DNA from 3 places in the Pontibacter sp. LHS2 genome. Region 3 is predicted to be linked to each of the others. Evidence: riboswitches for the same ligand, from Rfam matches in the RefSeq annotation. Region 3 holds a riboswitch; each other region holds the start of a gene.
What was found. A riboswitch is a leader RNA that binds a small molecule or an ion and turns the genes downstream of it on or off. The one in region 3 is predicted to bind S-adenosylmethionine.
Positions count from the first base shown of each region.

Region 1: it holds a riboswitch for S-adenosylmethionine, as region 3 does, so the genes downstream of both, metH (methionine synthase) here and AC5FX6_RS08690 (O-acetylhomoserine aminocarboxypropyltransferase/cysteine synthase family protein) in region 3, are expected to answer to the same signal.
Region 2: it holds a riboswitch for S-adenosylmethionine, as region 3 does, so the genes downstream of both, AC5FX6_RS06900 (ATP-grasp domain-containing protein) here and AC5FX6_RS08690 (O-acetylhomoserine aminocarboxypropyltransferase/cysteine synthase family protein) in region 3, are expected to answer to the same signal.

Region 1 is NZ_JBZYWG010000004.1:194,073-200,577, reverse strand. Features, by position in the region: gene AC5FX6_RS18745 (ribonucleoside-diphosphate reductase subunit alpha) at 1-29, opposite strand, end outside; gene AC5FX6_RS18740 (ribonucleoside-diphosphate reductase small subunit) at 377-1,336, opposite strand; gene rplU (50S ribosomal protein L21) at 1,984-2,292, shown strand; gene rpmA (50S ribosomal protein L27) at 2,361-2,630, shown strand; SAM riboswitch class I at 2,945-3,054, shown strand; gene metH (methionine synthase) at 3,125-6,505, shown strand, end outside.
Region 2 is NZ_JBZYWG010000001.1:1,571,654-1,578,158, reverse strand. Features, by position in the region: gene AC5FX6_RS06910 (SDR family NAD(P)-dependent oxidoreductase) at 1-677, opposite strand, end outside; gene AC5FX6_RS06905 (LLM class flavin-dependent oxidoreductase) at 867-1,889, opposite strand; gene AC5FX6_RS06900 (ATP-grasp domain-containing protein) at 1,892-2,875, opposite strand; SAM riboswitch class I at 3,225-3,328, opposite strand; gene yjjX (inosine/xanthosine triphosphatase) at 3,513-4,073, shown strand; gene AC5FX6_RS06890 (gamma-glutamyl-gamma-aminobutyrate hydrolase family protein) at 4,080-5,006, opposite strand; gene AC5FX6_RS06885 (amidoligase family protein) at 4,994-5,998, opposite strand; gene ggt (gamma-glutamyltransferase) at 6,274-6,505, shown strand, end outside.
Region 3 is NZ_JBZYWG010000002.1:5,382-11,886, reverse strand. Features, by position in the region: gene AC5FX6_RS08710 (ribonuclease Z) at 1-846, opposite strand, end outside; gene AC5FX6_RS08705 (STAS domain-containing protein) at 860-1,237, opposite strand; gene AC5FX6_RS08700 (phosphoribosylaminoimidazolesuccinocarboxamide synthase) at 1,293-2,240, opposite strand; gene AC5FX6_RS08695 (SDR family oxidoreductase) at 2,417-3,901, opposite strand; SAM riboswitch class I at 4,157-4,259, shown strand; gene AC5FX6_RS08690 (O-acetylhomoserine aminocarboxypropyltransferase/cysteine synthase family protein) at 4,552-5,886, shown strand; gene metX (homoserine O-acetyltransferase MetX) at 5,886-6,505, shown strand, end outside.

The DNA.
Region 1 (6,505 bases), on a different contig from region 3:
CGTCGGCCGTCTCTTTTAACTACTAACATAGCGTATACATTTAGCGGGAGTCAAATGCCCGGGTTTTTATAAGATATAGGTATAAATGATCCGCTCTTAAAGCAGCGGGTTGAAACATGCTAATATTATCATAAGGCAATACGTATATAGATACCTAAGCCGTTGAAATACTATACTTTAACAGGTAAAGCCAAATGCTTTTACAGAAATTGAGGCGGACGCCCCGTCTGGCGGCTGATGCCAGCTTATGAATCCGGTGCCGGGGAGCTACGAAGGCAGCTATACCTGCAACCGGAGTATTCAAGGTAATGAAGGAAGGGCCGGGCCTGACACCCGGCTCTCTTTATCTCCTAAACTTACTAAGTAATTCAGATTGTTAAAAGTCTTCGTCGAGCGAAAACACGTTTTTGTCTTTGTCGCCCATCACACCAGCTTTCTGGTACTCCGCTACACGCTTTTCGAAGAAGTTGGTCTTGCCCTGCAGCGAGATCATTTCCATGAAGTCGAACGGGTTGGTGGCGTTGTAGATCTTGCTGCAACCCAGTGATACCAACAGGCGGTCAGCTACGAACTCGATGTACTGGCTCATCAACTTAGCGTTCATGCCAATCAGGTCAACTGGCAGCGCGTCGGTTACGAACTCCTGCTCAAAGGTCACCGCATCACGGATGATCTCGTGCACACGGCTCTCAGGCAGCTTTTCATTCAGCATAGAGTAGAGCAGGCAGGCGAAATCGCAGTGCAGGCCTTCGTCACGCGAAATCAGCTCGTTAGAGAAGGTCAAGCCTGGCATCAGGCCACGCTTCTTGAGCCAGAAGATAGAGCAGAAAGAACCGGAGAAGAAGATACCCTCCACAGCCGCAAAAGCGATCAGACGCTCTGTGAAGTTTTCACTGTTGATCCACTTAAGCGCCCACTCGCCTTTCTTCTTCACGCAAGGCACTGTCTCCAGTGCGTTGAACAGATAGTCTTTTTCAGACTGCTTCTTTATATAAGTGTCGATCAGCAGGGAGTAAGTCTCGGCGTGAATGTTCTCCATCATGATCTGGAAGCCATAGAAGCAGCGAGCTTCCGGTAGCTGTACTTCCTGCATGAAGTTGATGGCCAGGTTCTCGTTTACGATGCCGTCCGAAGCAGCGAAGAAAGCCAGTACGTGACTGATGAAGTGGCGTTCGCCGTCGTTCAGGTTCTCCCAGTCTTTCTGGTCCTGCGACAAGTCGATTTCCTCGGCGGTCCAGAAGCTGGCCTCTGCCTTTTTATACATCTGCCACACCTCGTCGTGCTGTATCGGGAATAAAACAAAGCGATTTGGGTTCTCTTGTAGTATTGGCTCCATGCGCGTAAACTTTAATGTTATTTAAACTAACAGCGACACTTCGTTACTGTTTTATATAATGTCAGACTTAGAAGTCAAGGCACCGTTTGGCGGGTGACTTTAAGGTAACAGGTTTTCAAATATAGTGATAAGAACTTGAATTGGAGGGCTAAAGTTGTTCAATTTATTAACACTTTGCTAAGTGTTTGATTGTGTGATTTTTGTCATGGAATTAACAGGCTTATTAACATGATTGTGTTGACATATATAATTGTCTTTATATAGTAAACACAATATTAAATCATTGTTAAATGATGAAAAGTGCAAGCTTGTGACGCCTATTAAGCAAGTGTGGGCATTTTGCAGGGTCTAAAATCCAATAAACAGCAAGCTTGGCTCCAAATTCGGAGGAAGGTTTTGCCCGGCTTATGGAGTTGGTGTGGAAAACGTGAATTTCTCAATCGAGAGGCAACGTTCTGCGGATTAGTGTGTTATGTGCTATTTCAGGAGGTGCAAAATAATTGAATAGAGATTTCAACATCGTTATCCACATAGTTGTGCATAAGGTCTGAAAAAACAGAATGAATTAAGGAACAATGATTTGCATATTAATTTTTAGACTGCTAATTTTGCAGACTTAAAATTTTTTAAATCATACATTGAAGCTGATGTACGCAATTGTAGAAATCGCAGGTCAACAGACCAAAGTAGAGGCCGGAAGGTTCATCTACGCTAACAAGCTTTCCGGCAATGATGGTGACGCCGTTGAGTTCACCAATGTTCTTCTTACTGATGATAACGGCACGCTTACTGTAGGTGCTCCTTTCGTTAGCGGTGTTAAAGTGGTTGGTAAAATCCTTGGCAACGTGAAAGGCGACAAAGTAATCGTTTTCAAAAAGAAGAGAAGAAAAGGCTATCGTAAGAAGAATGGTCACCGCCAGCACTTCACGAAAGTTCTGATCGAGAGCATTGGTTAAGCAGTAAGAAGAAATTAAACGTTGAATTTTTCAGGTGTTTCATCGCCCTGAGTAAATAATTAAACAAAATGGCACACAAAAAAGGAGCTGGTAGTTCTAACAACGGTCGTGAGTCGCATTCTAAACGACTTGGCGTTAAGATTTACGGTGGCCAGGATATCATCGCTGGTAACATCATTGTAAGACAAAGAGGTACTGCACACCACCCGGGTCAGAACGTGGGTATGGGCAAAGACCACACACTGTTCGCTATGGTTGACGGTGTAGTTTCATTCAAAAAAGGCGTTAAGAACCGTTCATTCGTTTCTGTAATTCCTAAAGTAGAAGCAGAAGCTTAATTCTGACCGATACCAAAAGTCTTTGGGCTTTGAAGTAAAAAGGGACTCCCAGCAAGGTGGTCCCTTTTTATTTTGCCTAAATGTAAATACTTCTCCGAGGCAAGAACAATCGGGTTAGCGCCTCCGTATAAGAAGGTATAAAGAGTTATAGAGTGAAAACAATTAAACTCTTTTAGGAAAGGGACACTTTTGGTGTCCCTTTCTGTTTTTATACTTTTCTGGGCGCGACTTTAAACCTCCTTCTCTCCTGATATCCTCTTATCCTGATGCAACAAAAATTCGCCTTTTGCGGATAAGTGTGTATCTTTGCAGCATTCTTATCAAGAAAGACCGAGGGACAGGGCCCTATGACGTCTTAGCAACCTTGTACCAGCTTGGTGCTAATTCCCTTCTCAGCCATACCTTGGCCGGGAAAAGATAAGAGAGTATACCTACCTTGGGTGTCCTTCTTGATAAGCGCGTATGTAGACTTAACCAAGAGGGGGAACACCAAAATGACCAAATCACATCCGATCCATACCTTGCTGCAGGAGCGCGTGCTTGTGCTTGATGGCGCCATGGGCACCATGATCCAGCGCTACCAGCTCTCCGAAACCGATTTTCGTGGCGAGCGCTTCAAGGACCATCCGTCTGATCTCAAAGGTAACAACGACTTACTCTCTATCACACGGCCCGATATTATCAAGGCCATCCACACCGAGTACCTCGAAGCTGGCGCTGACATCATCGAGACCAATACCTTCAGCGGCACCAGCATCGCGATGGCTGATTATCACCTGGAGCATGTGGTGTATGAGATAAACTACGAATCAGCCAAAATAGCCCGTGAGGCGGCTGATGAAGTGGAAGCCAAAGGTCCGGCGCACAAGCGCTTCGTAGCAGGCGCTATTGGCCCGACCAACCGCACGGCTTCCCTCTCCCCGGATGTGAACAACCCCGGTTACCGCGCCATCACCTTCGACCAATTGGTGGAGGCTTATTACGAGCAGGTGCGCGGGCTGATGGACGGCGGTTCAGACCTCCTGCTGGTGGAGACGGTATTCGATACGCTCAACTGTAAGGCCGCCCTCTTTGCGATACAGCAATATGTGAATGACGGTGGCAAGGAGCTGCCGATCATGGTGTCGGGCACTATCACCGACGCCAGCGGCCGTACCTTATCCGGACAAACAGTGGAAGCCTTCTGGAACTCCATTTCGCATGCACCCATCCTGAGTGTGGGATTCAACTGTGCTTTGGGTGCCCGTCAGCTCAAGACGCATATTCAGGAGCTCTCCCGCATATCCAACTGTTACATCAGTGCTTACCCGAATGCCGGCTTGCCAAATGCCTTTGGCGGCTACGATGAAACAGCCCAGCAGATGGGTGCTATTGTAGAGGAATACCTGAAGGAAGGGTTGGTAAACGTGTTGGGTGGTTGTTGTGGCACGACGCCAGTACACACCAAAGTAATCGCAGACCTGGTGCGCAGGTATAAACCGCACGTTCCCACTCCCGTAGCTCCCCTCCCACGCTACAGCGGCCTCGAGCCCCTCACCATCACTTCCGATACCCTTTTCGTGAATGTTGGCGAACGCACCAACGTCACCGGCTCCAAGAAATTCTCCCGCCTGATCGTAGACGGTAAGTTTGAGGAAGCCCTATCGGTTGCCCGACAGCAGGTAGAGGGTGGCGCTCAGATCATCGACGTGAACATGGACGAGGGTATGCTCGACTCGGAGCAGGCCATGACCGACTTCCTCCACCTGATCGCCTCTGAACCCGACATCGCCAAACTGCCCATCATGATCGACTCTTCGAAATGGAGCGTGATAGAGGCAGGCCTCAAATGTGTTCAGGGTAAATCAATCGTAAACTCCATCTCACTGAAGGAAGGCGAAGAAGCCTTTAAGAAACTGGCCCGCAAAGTGCGCCAATACGGTGCCGCTGTGGTGGTGATGGCCTTTGATGAACGGGGCCAAGCCGATACTTTGCCGCGCCGCATCGAGATTTGTGAGCGCTCCTACCGCATCCTGGTAGACGAAGTGGGCTTCCCGCCACAGGACATCATCTTTGACCCGAACATCCTGGCCATCGCCACAGGTATAGAGGAGCACAACAACTACGCCGTCGACTACATTGAGGCGGTGAAATGGATCAAGGCCAATCTGCCGCATGCGCAGGTGAGCGGCGGCGTGAGCAACCTGTCCTTCTCCTTCCGAGGCAACGACTTGGTGCGTGAGGCCATGCACACCATCTTCCTCTACCACGCTGTGCAGGCGGGGATGGACATGGGCATCGTGAATGCAGGTATGCTGGGTATTTATGAAGAGGTGCTGCTCGAACTGCGCAACCTGATCGAAGACGTCATCTTCAACCATCACCCGGATTCAACAGAGCGATTGGTGAACTATGCTGAAACCATCAAAGGCAAAGGCAAGACTGCTACAGTTGCTGACAACTCCTGGCGCGAAGCTCCCGTGGAAGAACGCCTGAAGCACGCTTTGGTGAAAGGCATCGTCGACTTCATAGACGAAGACACCGAAGAAGCCCGGCAGAAAGCCACTAAGACACTCGACGTGATCGAAGGCCCCCTGATGGCAGGTATGCAGGTAGTGGGCGACTTGTTCGGCGCAGGTAAAATGTTCCTGCCGCAGGTAGTGAAGAGCGCCCGCGTGATGAAGAAGTCAGTAGCCTACCTGTTGCCCTTTATGGAGCAGGAAAAGCTGGCATCCGACACGTCCAAATCAACAGCTGGCACGATCCTGATGGCAACGGTGAAGGGGGACGTGCACGACATCGGGAAAAACATTGTAGGCGTGGTACTCGCATGTAACAATTACGAGGTGATAGACCTTGGTGTGATGGTGCAGTTGGATAAGATTCTTGCAGAAGCCGAAGCACAGCAAGTTGACATCATCGGTCTAAGCGGTCTGATTACACCATCACTGGACGAAATGGTTTACATCGCGCAGGAGATGGAACGCCGCGGCATGAAAATCCCTTTGCTGATTGGTGGCGCTACAACTTCGCGTGTGCACACGGCTGTGAAGATCGCGCCGCAGTACAGCGGACCGGTCGTGCACGTGCATGATGCGTCCCGCAGCGTGACGGTGGTGAGCAACCTGTTGGGTGGCAACCGCGACAGCTACATGGCTGAGATCAAGGCAGAGTACGGGAAACTGCGCGAAGATCACCTGAACCGCACCAAAGACCGCGCTTTTGCAAGTATACAAGAAGCCCGCGCCAATAAGTATCAGGTTGACTGGGAAGCCACTGAAGTAACGAAGCCGAGCTTCGTTGGCAACAAGGTATACACCAACTATCCCTTGGAAGAGATTATTCCTTATATCGACTGGACCCCTTTCTTCCATACCTGGGAGCTCAAGCGGCAGTACCCGAAAATCCTGAACGATCCGGAACTGGGAGCGGAAGCCACTAAGCTGTTTGCCGATGCGCAAGCCATGCTGCAGGAGATCGTAGACAAGCAATTGCTAGAAGCCCGCGCCGTGGTGGGCTTCTACCCGGCTAATGTGGAGGCCGACGATACGATCGAGGTATACGCCGATGATTCACGTGAAAACGTCCTCACCGAGTTCCATACCTTGCGCCAACAAGGCAAGAAAGGAGCCAATGTGCCTAACCTCGCCTTCTCTGACTTTCTTGCACCAAAGGAAACAGGTATAGCCGACTACCTCGGCGGTTTTGTGGTGTCGGCTGGCTTTGGCATCGAGAAATTACTGGAGCAGTACGAAGCCGAGCACGACGACTACCGGGCCATTATGGTCAAAGCCTTGGCCGATCGTTTGGCAGAAGCATTCGCCGAGCACATGCACCAAAAAGTGCGCAAAGAACTGTGGGGCTACTCACCGGATGAGCAGCTGGATAACGAAGGC
Region 2 (6,505 bases), on a different contig from region 3:
TCCTCGGGCTCGCCCAAACGGCCGATCGGGTGCTTGGTAGTCAGGTATTGCAGCACGTCTTCGGTCATGCCGGCATCGGTCAGCAAGGGAGTTTTGATAAAGGCCGGACCAATGGCGTTGACCCGTATACCTTGTGCAGCATACTCGATGCCTCCGTTTTTGGTCAACCCCACGACGCCGTGCTTGGCCGCCACATAAGCAGCTGAATTAGCAAAGCCCACTTGACCAAGGATAGATGAGTTGTTCACGATGGCCCCGCCGCCGTTTTGCAGCATCTGCCGGATCTGAAAGTGCATGCAATAGAACACACTGCTCAGGTTCACGCTGATCACTTTGTTCCACCCTTCGATGCTCATTTCGGCAATCGGGTTGGCTTCACCGCCTATACCTGCGTTGTTGAAGGCGATATCCAGCCGGCCGAATTTCTCCACGGCTTGCTGCACCATGCGCTCGCAGTCTTCGGGTTTTGATACGTCGCCCAGCACAAAAACAGCCTGCCCGCCAAGTTGTTCTATTTCCTGCACTACCTGCCTGCCCGGTTCCTCGTGTATGTCAGATACAACCACCTGGGCGCCTTCGCGGGCATATTGCAGTGCAGTTGACTTTCCTATACCAGATGAGCCTCCGGTTACGAGCGCTACTTTGCCTGAAAACTGTTTTTGTGAATCTGCTGTCATTTTTTCAAAATTTAGAGTGAGCACCTTATTCTTATAACGCAAATCTCGGAAGGGCATCTCAATAAAATAATGACGAGGGTCACTGTTTAAAATGCTATATACTATAAAATCCCTGCCACTCAGAAAGCGACAGGGATCCAAAGGTTAGGTAAGTTTAGGTTGCTGTTAGTATTAGGTAGGGTGCTATGCTTAAGCGACCACTTGCTGTATAATAGCTTCAGAGAAACGCTCCATCTCCTCGAGTTGCGGACTGCACTGCAACAGGAAGAAATCCACGCCTACGGCCTCAAACTCCGCGATGCGGTCCTGTACCTGCGCCGGCGTACCCAGCAAACCCGAACGCAAACCACGGTTTGAAACCGAGTAGTCCTGCAGGGATAGCTGGCGCTCGAGTTGTGTGCCCGACACCCACTGTTCCATGTTCTTGAAGCCGGCTGCTGACTCCTTCACATGGGTAATGCGGTCAAGTTCCCGTTTCACTTCCTGCTCCGAGTCACGCACGATACTGTAAGCGGCCACACCGAACTTCATAGGAGGGAGGCCCCTGGCTTCGCGGCGGCGTTTCATCTCGTCGATGCGCTTTCCGATCAGTTCCGGTGAGTCGCCGTGCATCACATAGCCGTCGCACTGCTGACTGATAAGCGTTTTGGCCGCTTCCGACTCACCGCCGGCATAGAGAAAGGGCTTTTTGGTTGGTTTTGGCTGTAGCACATTGTCTTCTACCTGGTAGTAGTTGCCCTGGTAAGAGAAGTGGTCCTGCTCCCACACGCCAGTCACGACATCGAGCCACTCTTTGGTGCGGGCGTAGCGGTCATCGTGCTGCTCAAACTGGAGTCCGTACTTGGTCGCCTCGTCTTTCCACCACGACGATACTACGTTCAGCGACAGGCGGTCGCCGCTGATCTGGGCGATGTTGGCCGCCTGCTTGGCCAGTATGGCCGGGTTATGGAAAGTGGGGCGCACGGCCACCATGATCTCCAATTGCTCGGTCACAGCTGCTAAAGCCGCCGCGGTAGACCAGGCTTCCAGGGAGGGGGCTTCTTCACCTTTGATGTCGTTCAGGTATAGCTCTGCAATGAGGGAGAGGCTGTAACCCCAGTCCTCGCTGCGTTGCGCCAGTTTTTTGACATAGTCCCAGTTCGGGGCCATGTTCTCGTTGTCGACGTTGCGTAACCAGCCGCCGAATACCGGTAACCAATATCCGAATTCCATGCTTATACCTCCTCTCTTTTCAGTTGCGCCTTTTTCTCCAGGAAGTCCACCAGACGGGCATGCGGGTTGAAGCCGATCACGTTAACGGCATCTGCCACGAAGTTTGACAGCGCATTCACGTCATAGTAGTAGATCTGTCCATCGCGGTCGTCGATGGTATACTCGATGCCACCTACATCTATACCTGCCTCCTGCATGATCCGCTCGATAGCATCGATCACTTCCTGCTCCGGGGTGAAGGCTTCTACACGCATACCGTTCTTCGGTGCGTCGATGGCGCAGGCATTGCGTACCAGCTCTTTGCCGGAAGTGGTCTGGCAGATATCGGCAGGGCAGAGGTTGAAGCTCTCACCTGTGGTGTATACCTTGATGGCATAGAGGTACTTGCCGCCCAGGGTCTCTACGCGGTTTATATGGCCACCGCGGGCAGGTATAAACTCCTGCACCAGCGCCGTGTGGTCGATGCCCAGCTCCACCTGGCCGGTGGTAACAGCAAGCGCCAGTTCTTCCGGTGAATCATAGCGCACGATGCCGGCACCACTGCCTCCGATATTGGCTTTTACCACGATTGGGTAGCGCAGTCCTTCCGCTGCTTTTACCGCCTGCGAAGCATGGTTGATCACACGCGATTTCGGGTAGGGCAGGCCCAGTTTTTCGAGTAGCGTGAGCTGCAGCGCTTTGGATGTTTCGTAGAGGAAAGCTTTGTGACCGTTGATCACTGTTACACCTTTTGCCTCGAGGTGAGCAAGCAGGTTCAAGGTATAGAAGATGCCCTGTTGGTTATTGCGCAGGTAAGCTGATGGGCTCATGCGGTTGAATACCAGGCTGTAGTTTTGCTCCGGCGAGGCCAGATCATAGGTATGCGCGGCTGCATCCTGGCGCTCGTAAGGTATGCCGCGTGCCTCAAGTTCGTTGAACAAGGGACGGAACCATTCCTGGTGTTCGTGAAAAATAGCTATTGTTTTATCTGATGAATAGGCTGACATAAGTATATATATTAAGTGTGAATTGTTGACAAAATGGTACCAGGCACCCCGCTCAGGCAAGGTGAGGAAAATGATGAGACACAGGGAGTAAGACCCTAAAAATGCAGGAAAGGGTATGACAAAGCAGGGCCCGAGATGCAGCGAGTGCATAGGGCAGCGCTATCCCTGTGAGCTGCGCAGGGAGACGATAAAGTCTAACTTAAAATAGTGGAGACCTTCGCAGCTGTGTTAGCAACAACAGCAACAACAGGTATAAGAAGCGAATGAAAATGATGAACCGAATGAAGCTGGGATGCTTCGGTTGATAAGTGAACCAGTAAGGGTGTTCGCTGAATTGTTCATGTTTAAAAATTTATATCCCCTAAATGCTTTAGGCAGGAATTAGCACCTGGTGTGGTTCACTGGTTGCTAGAAGTTCACAGAGCCTGTTCTCTCCCTTCTTCTTTATAAATCAAATACGGTGTAGGTATATTGACTTTACGGATACAAAGTTGGGGGCAGATTTTAAGAATTCCAAATTATAAGTAAAAAAAGTGTAGGTACATTGGTTTTGAAGCGGGCTGAGCCAGATCGAGTCTATGGGCTTTTACTTCTGCAGTCGCTTCCCTTTCTTTGCATTGACTAAGTCCTATACCTGATGAGCAAACCCCAACATACTGTAGTGGTCGCGTCACGCAACCCGGTAAAAGTAGCTGCTGCCCTTGGTGGCTTCCGCAACATGTTTCCTGCGCTGCACTTCGAGGCCATACCTGTGTCAGTGCCCTCTGGCGTAGCTGACCAGCCCATGACAGACGAGGAAACCATGACTGGCGCCCTGAACAGGGTAAACAAGGCGCACGCGGCACATCCGGATGCTGATTACTGGATAGGTATAGAAGGCGGTGTGGAGTCGCATGATGACGAACTGGCTGCTTTTGCCTGGGTGGTGGTGCGCTCGGCTAAAGGTATAGGCAAGGCGCGATCAGCTTCTTTTTACCTGCCCGGCATTGTAGCCGATCTGGTAGAGAAGGGGATGGAACTTGGGGAAGCGGATGACCTGGTGTTCAGGAAATCCAATTCAAAGCAGGCATCCGGTGCTATCGGGCTGCTCACCGACAATGCGGTAGACAGAACACAGCTCTACGAGCAGGCTGTGATACTGGCGTTGGTACGGTTCAAAAACGAGGCGCTATACCTGCAGAAAACTCTGGAGGGGTAGTTAGTTTTACTGTTGTGTTTCGTCAGTTTGCTGTTTTAACTGTTTTTCGGCCTCCAGCGCAGGTTGTGACAGAGATGTCTGCAGGTCATTTTCCTCGATTTGCTGATTGACGAGCCTTGCCTGCTGCACCAGTCCTTTGAATAGCCGACGGTGTGAGCGACTCTGCGGCAAGTACTCCGGATGCCATTGTACACCGATCATGAACTCCTGCTCCTGATGCTCTATACCTTGTACAACCTTGTTGGGCTCACGGGCGACAATATTCACGGATTCTCCTGCTTCTTTTACCGCCTGATTGTGCAGTGCATTCACTCTGAGCCGCTGGGTTCCTAACACATCAGCCAATTTGCTGCCTGCTTTTATATGCACTTTTTTCACCGGAAACACACTGGCCGGATTGGGCTCTTCAAGGTAAAACGTGTTGATGTCCTGGTAAAGGGTACCCCGGAAATACACGTTCATCAGTTGAGCCCCCCGGCAGATCCCCATCACGGGCAGGTTCTTTTGTACAGCCTGGTCCAGCAGCTGCAGCTCGAGGTGGTCGCGGGCACGGTCCAGCCCGAAGCTCAGTTTGCGACTAAGCAATTTGCGGAGCAGGAACACGGCCGGGTAGTAAACCCAACTCACAAAGCGACCTACCCGCTGGAAAATGTTCTTTCGGGGATGTTGCAGGGTGCGGCGTAAGTACTCATCCATCACATGTTCCTGCTCATAAATGGAGGGGTCCACATCAGCGCCTCCTCCTATGATCAATCCCTGCAAACCGTCCGCGGTGCGGGGCCTGGAGGGCGTAATGCGTACCGGTCTGCCGCCGGCCAGCAATACCGAAAGTGCCGTGAAAAACCAGGCGGCTCCACCACCTTTGTCAGGCCCTGTGATGCCGATGGTCGGTCTGCCTCGGTGTATTTTATTTTCAGATCTTAGGATAGCCATTCCTTTATTCTATTTGTCCATTTGGTTTCAAAACCCAGTAAGGTGTGGGTCTTCAGGTAGCGGTACTCTTTGCTCATATGAGCAAGGGTAGACCTGTCCGTTGCCAGCTCCTCAATCCGCACCCAATTGTTCCATTCCTGCGCCAGGGTCCAGTCAGGTTGTGAGACCGAGCTGTTGGGGAGCCTGTAATGGAAGGCTTTGCGTGCCTTTACTTTACCAAGTCTGGTATACTGCGCCAGCATATCACTTCGGAGGTAGACCAGTAAGGGATAGAGGTCCAGCGGGCGGTTCCGGTCCGGGTTATAGGTATGGTAATCGATAATAAACCCATCCAGATCGGGTGCATAGTCCGGGTTAAGCACCAAGTCCACATAGTCAGCCGGGTAAGGGGCGATAAAGGGACTGATCTGCCGGGCGAAGTCGGTTCGTCCTTCTTCCAGTAGCCAGGGGTACAGCAGCAGGAAAGCCCGCAGGTAAGCAAGCAGTGTGTCAATGTCCAATTCGGGAACCTCCACATTGATGTGGGTGCCAAAGGCATTCGTAGGGAAGGCATTTGTTCCCTCAGCATGGTGCTGGAAAAGGGCATCCCGCAGCCTTTCCAGCTTGTCAAGCTGTGTGCAGGGGATCGGGGGACAGGCGATCTCGTTGGGGAACACTTTACCTATCAAATTGCCGAGCGTTTCCTCTACTTCATCTTCCAGGGTGCCATTTCCAATTTTGATGTCTTCGATATGCAGGTTGAAGGTTTCAAACACCTTTTTATAGCGTTTCTCTGTGAGCAGCGTCAGGTCAAACTCAATCGTGAAATCACCAAGCTCCGTACCGGTTACCAGCTGCTTGAAGCGGTTTTCTTTTTGCACGGTTCCCCCATACAGCTCCTGTACCAGCCGTGCAGAGTCCTCAACGCTCAGGTTAGTATATTCCAGCTCAAAACCCACTTTACGCAGCTTGCCTTGTTCATTGTGTAATATGGGCGGATGTTTGAATACCATAGTTTAAATTCAGGATATGTAAATAAAACGGCAATACAGGGATACGGTTCGGATGCGCCTGCCGTAGCCAGAGATAATCGATCCTCATAGCCGATAGCCCTTCCTGCATTTAAAACCTGAAGGACTGCAATCGGGTAAAGAGTAGGATTCATTTCTAGGACTAAAGAAAAGCAGGCTTGACATTCATCAGAATTACCCTGTTGCTCGTGATCATTGGTATTTCGGGCTGCACGGGATGGGATACAAACGAAACCGGACTAGTTACTGAAAATGCCATGGTGGTGACAGCGCATCCGCTGGCTTCTGACGTGGGGGCTGACATCCTGCGGCGCGGCGGCAATGCCGTGGATGCGGCAGTGGCGGTGCAATTTGCCCTGGCAGTGGTATACCCTGATGCGGGGAACATTGGAGGCGGTGGATTCCTGGTACTTCGACAGCAGGATGGGGCCGTGGATGCGCTGGACTATCGGGAGAAAGCACCGGGCAAAGCCCATCGCGACATGTACC
Region 3 (6,505 bases):
TAGTATAGGTGTGAGGTCTTTGTAACGCACCGAGAAGTGGCCCAGAAGCAAGTGGCGTACCTGTGCGGCAACAGCCATTTCGGCGGCCTGCCGGGCGGTGCTGTGGAAGGTATAATGCGCCCGTTCACGCAACTCATCGGTGAAGGTGGCTTCGTGGTAAAGCAGATCAATACCCTTCAGGTAGGGGAGAATGTCGGGCTTATACCTGCTGTCGGCACAATAGGCATAGCTGCGGCTGCGCTTGGGCTCCAGTGTTACCACGGAGTTGCGGACCAGCACATTGCCTTGCTCGTCGCGTACGTCCTCGCCCCACTTCAGGCGCACCAATTGCGGTGGCGACAGGAAGCCGGGCAGGTTCTCTTTAATCAACGGACGTGGCTTAGGCTTTTCACGGAACAGAAAACCACAGCAGGGAATACGGTGCTCCATGGGGATGGTGTGCACGGTGATTTTTTTGTCCTCGTAAATTTTGCGGTAGCTGGTGGTGTCAAGCTCATGAAACGTAAGCTTGTAGCACAGGTTGGTGCCAGAGTATTTGAGCTGAAGGCTGAGAATCTCGGAGAGGCCTGGAGGGCCAAAGAGGTGCAGGGGCTGTTGGCGGCCCTGCAGGTGCATGGTAGAAAGCAGACCTGCCAGACCAAAGTAGTGGTCGCCGTGCAGGTGGCTGATGTAGATATTAGAAATGCGCTGATGCTTTATCTTGTAAAGCATCAGCTGCATTTGGGTTCCTTCTCCGCAATCAATCAGATGAAGCTGATTGTCGATGGTCAGCAATTGGGCGGTATGGTGCCGGTTTGCCGAAGGTGTGGCCGACGAACTACCGAGTATCCTGAGTTCGAAATCCACAAAATAGGTATAACTAGTCTTCTTTGTTAGTCAGATCCTGCTCGATCTCGTGTAGGAACACGCGGTCGATCGCCTCTTCCACTGTAGGAAGGATGTTCAATACAGACTCCAGTTTAGAGATTGTGATCAACTTCATCACGTGGTCCTGCAGGCTGGTCAGGATAAGCAAACCGTTAGACGAGTTGCAAAGTCTGTTAGCGATCAGGATAGAGCTCAGTCCCGAAGAGTCAGTATATTTTACGTTATTGAGGTCAAGAATCAGGTTGGTGATCCCTTCAGCATTCAATTTCACGAACTCAGATTTCAAATCCGGAGCGATTGAAGTATCAAGTTTCTTCTCGTCTATCGTGATAATCGTGTAGTTTTCTTTCTTATCAATCGTGTACTTCATAGATCTACCAGTAAAGGATTTAAACGCGAATGTACCAAAATCCACGTTAATAATTCTAATTTTTGTCGTTAAAAATGTTTTCCACTATGTGATTCTCAATGCGTGAGAGCACATTATCATAACTTTCTTTGTGAAAAGGTTTCCCTGTGAAAACCTCATAAAGCTCGATGTAACGGTCCGAAATGCTGTTCACCACTTCATCGGTCATTTCAGGTATAGCTTGTCCTTCTTTGCCCTGAAACCCATTCTCGATCAACCACTGGCGTACAAACTCTTTTGACAGCTGCTTCTGCGGTTCACCGTTCTGCTGTCGCTCCTGATATCCCTCCAGGTAAAAGTAGCGCGAAGAGTCTGGTGTATGGATCTCGTCGATCAGGTATACCTCGCCGTTGTAGCTGCCAAACTCGTACTTGGTGTCCACCAGTATCAGTCCGCGCTGTGCGGCTAGTTCCGTGCCTCTTGCAAAGAGCGCTCGGGTATAAGCTTCTAATTTAATATATTCTTGCTCAGATACAATGCCTTTCGCCAGAATTTCTTCACGCGAGATGTCCTCATCATGCCCTTCATCCGCCTTTGTGGTCGGGGTGATGATCGGCTCCGGCAGTCTGTCGTTTTCACGCAAACCCTCAGGTAGCGCTACGCCGCATACGGTGCGTTTACCTGCTTTGTACTCGCGCCAGGCATGCCCGGCCAGGTAGCCTCTGATCACCATCTCTACCTTGTAAGGCTCGCAACGGTAACCGATGGTCACGTTAGGGTCGGGCGTCGACAGCACCCAGTTAGGCACCAGGTCAGCAGTAGTTTTAAGGTTTATGCTTGCTATTTGGTTCAATACCTGGCCTTTATAAGGAATGGCTCTCGGAAGCACAACATCAAATGCAGAAATTCTGTCGGTGGCAACTACTGCTAAACGATCCTCAAAATAATAAACATCGCGTACCTTGCCTCTATAAAAACCGGTCTGTCCGGCGAAGGAGAAATTAGTTTCTTTTATGGCCTCCATTAGGTCTGTTAGGTTAGAGAAAGGCAAAGTTAAAATATTTTTGTCGGTGAGAGTTATAAGGTATAAGTATAAATGTAAAATGCCTTTGCAGAGGGGATAAGCATCTGAGTTCAGACATAGTATTATACTCTTAAGTATAGTGATAGTTTTATATTATGAAATCTATTGTTTGTACATTATCGAGAATGTTGCGGAGGAGGCAAAGATTTCTCTGTTAACGGCTCCCGATAATGAATGATGTTATGTGCCATTCCTTTAAAAATAATAAAATGAAACGGAAGCATGGCATACCAGTACAGTCTGCCTGCTAAACCATCTGGCCGGAATGCAGCCAATTGCTCGAGGTAGTTTCCATCCGCCTCCTGGCATATTCTGAACTGCAGCCAAGCCTCGCCAGGGAGCTTCATTTCGGCGTAAAGCAGCATACGTCTCGCCTGGAGGTCAACTGCCAGTACACGCCAGAAATCAATAGAATCGCCGGCTTTAACATCAATTGGGTGTCTGCGACCGCGTTGGAGACCAACCCCGCCCACCATTTTGTCGAGTAGTCCGCGTATCTCCCATAGAAAGTCAGTCTTATACCAGCCGCGCTCACCACCAATGCGCAGGATGTTGTCCATCACTTCTTCAGGTGCTCTGTCAAAGCGCATGCGCTGGCGATCGGTGAGAACGCCATGCTCTGGAATTTGTACAAAATCCATGAAATTGAGTTGGATGGTGCCACTCACCAGCGCATCCTTCCAACTCGACACCACCATGTTTTGCTCCATCTTGGTAAAAGCCAGATTCAGAGCACTCTCATAGCTCAGGCACTTATGGGGGATAAGCTGCTGTATGCTGCTGTCTTTCACCACGGCATCGTTACGCAGACTCTCCACCAGACTGCGGGCTAATGCATAGTTGGTGCTCGTGACAAAGTATAGCCAATAGGAGGAAAGCTTGGGCGTGAGTACTGGCAAGGTATAGATGTGCCGTTTCAAGTTCCGGACTTTGGCCAGCTGCAGCAACATTTGCTTGTAGGTGAGCACATCAGGTCCGCCGATCTCGAATCGTTTGTCATAGCAGTCTTCACGGCCGAGCACGGCAGTCAGGTAAAACATCACGTCGCGTATGGCGATGGGTTGGCAGCGTGAGTTGAGCCACCGAGGTGTGATCATTACAGGTAATTTCTCTACCAGGTCGCGGATGATCTCGAAAGAAGCACTGCCTGACCCAATGATGATCGCCGCCCGAAGTACGGTTAGCGATGCTTTGCCCTGCGCGAGCACATCCTCTACCTGTCGGCGGGAACTAAGGTGTTTAGAAAGGTGCTCGTCGTTAGCGATGCCGCTCAGGTAAATCAGTTGCTTGGCACTGGTGCTGTTAAGGTAGCTGACGAAGTTCATGGCCGATGCTCTTTCAGCCTCTTCAAAGTCTGCCGAGCCAGAGCCCATGGAGTGTACCAGATAGTAGGCAGCGTCTATGTCATGGGGTAAGGCCTGTAAACTTTCCGGCTGGAGCAGATCGCCTTTTACCACCTGTACTTTGTCCTTCAGGCTGTCTGCTACCTCGAAACGGCGGGGGTCCCGGACAAGGCATACCACTTCGTGCTGCCCTTCTATGAGCACAGGAAGAAGTCGTTTGCCAATGTAGCCGTTTGCGCCGGTCAGGAGTATCTTCATCTTAATCTTTAGGCCATCTATACCTGCACAACAGGGATGATCTGATAATGTTATACATGTGCGATTATGCTTATTCAAAGATAGCGAATCTGTAGATATGATGGGTCTCTCTTATAAGGTATGCAATGCCTTGATTTGCAAGGTTATGAAATTGATTTTTCGATGAAACTGAAATAATATAAAATAAAAATTTGGATTATTTGAAATGCTGCCCTAATATTGCAACATCAAGTCTGATATCCCTTTGTGGGTATCGATTTATAAAGAAGCGTGGAGAGACAGGCTCTGTGAAGCGCTAGCAACCAGCCTCAGGCAAGGTGCTAATTCCTGATTCCGGATGTTCGGAAGCATATAAATTGATAACGTTATGGAAAAGGGAACAAAACCAACACCGCTTTTTTTACGATCAACCACGGCAGGCCAACTGCCACAATCTCATCATGCCCTCGCACATGCTGCTGTCATGTGTAACCCCATGTGCATGTGTTGCTGCTGTTGCTAGCGCGACCAACATACTAATCAATTTTTTGCTGCAATAACGTCTAGCCACAGGTATAGCCTGTGAGCAAACGTCTGTAGCCTCCTCTTTCCTCTTGTCTTAGAACAAGCTAATCTATTCTATACTTTTCAAAATTTTAAACAAAACGACTATGTCTAATTCACTTCATTTCGAAACACTTCAGTTACACGCCGGCCAAGAGATTGATCCAACCACCCGTTCCCGCGCCGTGCCGATTTACCAGACGTCTTCATATGTTTTCAAAGACGCGGAGCACGGTGCCAACCTGTTTGCGCTTCGGGAGTTCGGCAATATCTATACCCGCATCATGAACCCCACCACCGATGTGTTTGAAAAGCGCATCGCAGCTTTGGAAGGCGGCGTGGCGGCCGTAGCGGTTGCCTCCGGACAGGCGGCTCAGTTCATTGCGCTCAACAACATCCTGCAGGCAGGCGATAATTTTGTGTCCACCAGTTTCCTGTACGGTGGTACTTACAACCAATTTAAGGTGGCCTTCAAAAGGCTGGGGATTGAGGTACGCTTTGCCGAGAGTGACGATCCGGAGAGCTACGAAAGTTTGATCGACGAAAATACCAAAGCCATCTATACCGAATCCATCGGCAACCCGCGCTTCAATATACCTGACTTCGATGGTATAGCGGCCATAGCTAAAAAACATGACATCCCGCTGGTGGTAGACAATACTTTTGGGGCCGGTGGCTACCTGTTCAGGCCGCTGGAGCATGGCGCCAATGTGGTAGTGGAGTCTGCTACGAAGTGGATCGGCGGACACGGTACCAGCATTGGTGGTGTGATCGTGGATGGCGGTAACTTCAACTGGGGTAATGGTAAGTTTACACAGTTCTCTGAACCTTCGGAGGGATATCACGGCCTTAATTTCTGGGAGGTGTTCGGCACGGACGGACCTTTCGGCAATATCGCCTTTTCCATCAGAGCAAGGGTAGAAGGTCTGCGTGACTTTGGTCCGGCGCTTAGCCCGTTCAACTCCTTCCTGCTGCTGCAGGGATTGGAAACACTCTCGCTGCGTGTGGACCGCACCGTGCAAAATGCGCAGGCGCTGGCCGAGTGGCTGGAGCAGCACGAGCAGGTGGAAAGTGTGAACTACCCGGGACTTTCTTCCAGCAAATACCACGACCTGGCCAAGAAATACCTGAAGCGAGGATTTGGTGGCGTACTTTCCTTTAATCTGAAAGGCGACAAAAAACAGGCGGAAATCTTTGTGAACAGCCTGCAACTGGTAAGTCACTTAGCCAATGTCGGCGACGCGAAAACTCTGATCATACACCCAGCCTCTACTACCCACCAGCAGCTTACGGAAAAGGAGCAGCAGAGTGCGGGCGTAACGCCAACGCTACTGCGCCTCTCCGCAGGTATAGAGCACCTCGATGATATCAAAGCTGATCTGGAACAGGCTTTTGCCAAGGTACGGCAGCACCACGATGAACCTGTATTGAACGAAGCATAATGCCTGAACAATTAGTATTCCATTACCAGAGAAAATTTCAGCTGGAGTCGGGGGCATCGCTCCCTGGCTTCCAACTGGCCTATACAACTTATGGACGACTCAATCAAGACCAAAGCAATGTGGTGTGGGTATGCCACGCCCTCACCGGCAGCTCGGACTTCACCGACTGGTGGGGTGAATTATTTGGCGAGGAAAAACTATACGACCCAGCGGACTGGTTTGTGGTTTGTGCGAACACCTTGGGTGGCTGCTATGGATCCACAGGACCACTTGAAATTAATCCGGAAACGCTGCAGCCCTACTACCACAGCTTCCCGCCACTGACCAACCGGGATATTGTGCGGGCTTTTGACCTATTGCGGCAGGACTTAGGTATAACGCAGGTGCATACGCTGCTGGGTGGCTCGCTGGGTGGGCAGCAGGCACTGGAGTGGGCTATAGAACAGCCCCATTTCTTCCAGAACCTGATCCAGGTGGCTTCCAATGCGCGTCATTCGGCTTGGGGCATCGCCTTCAACGAGAGCCAGCGCATGGCCATTCGGCAGGATCCAACCTGGCAGACCAATACCAAAGAAGCAGGTATAGCTGGTCTTAAAACGGCTCGTGCCATTGCCATGCT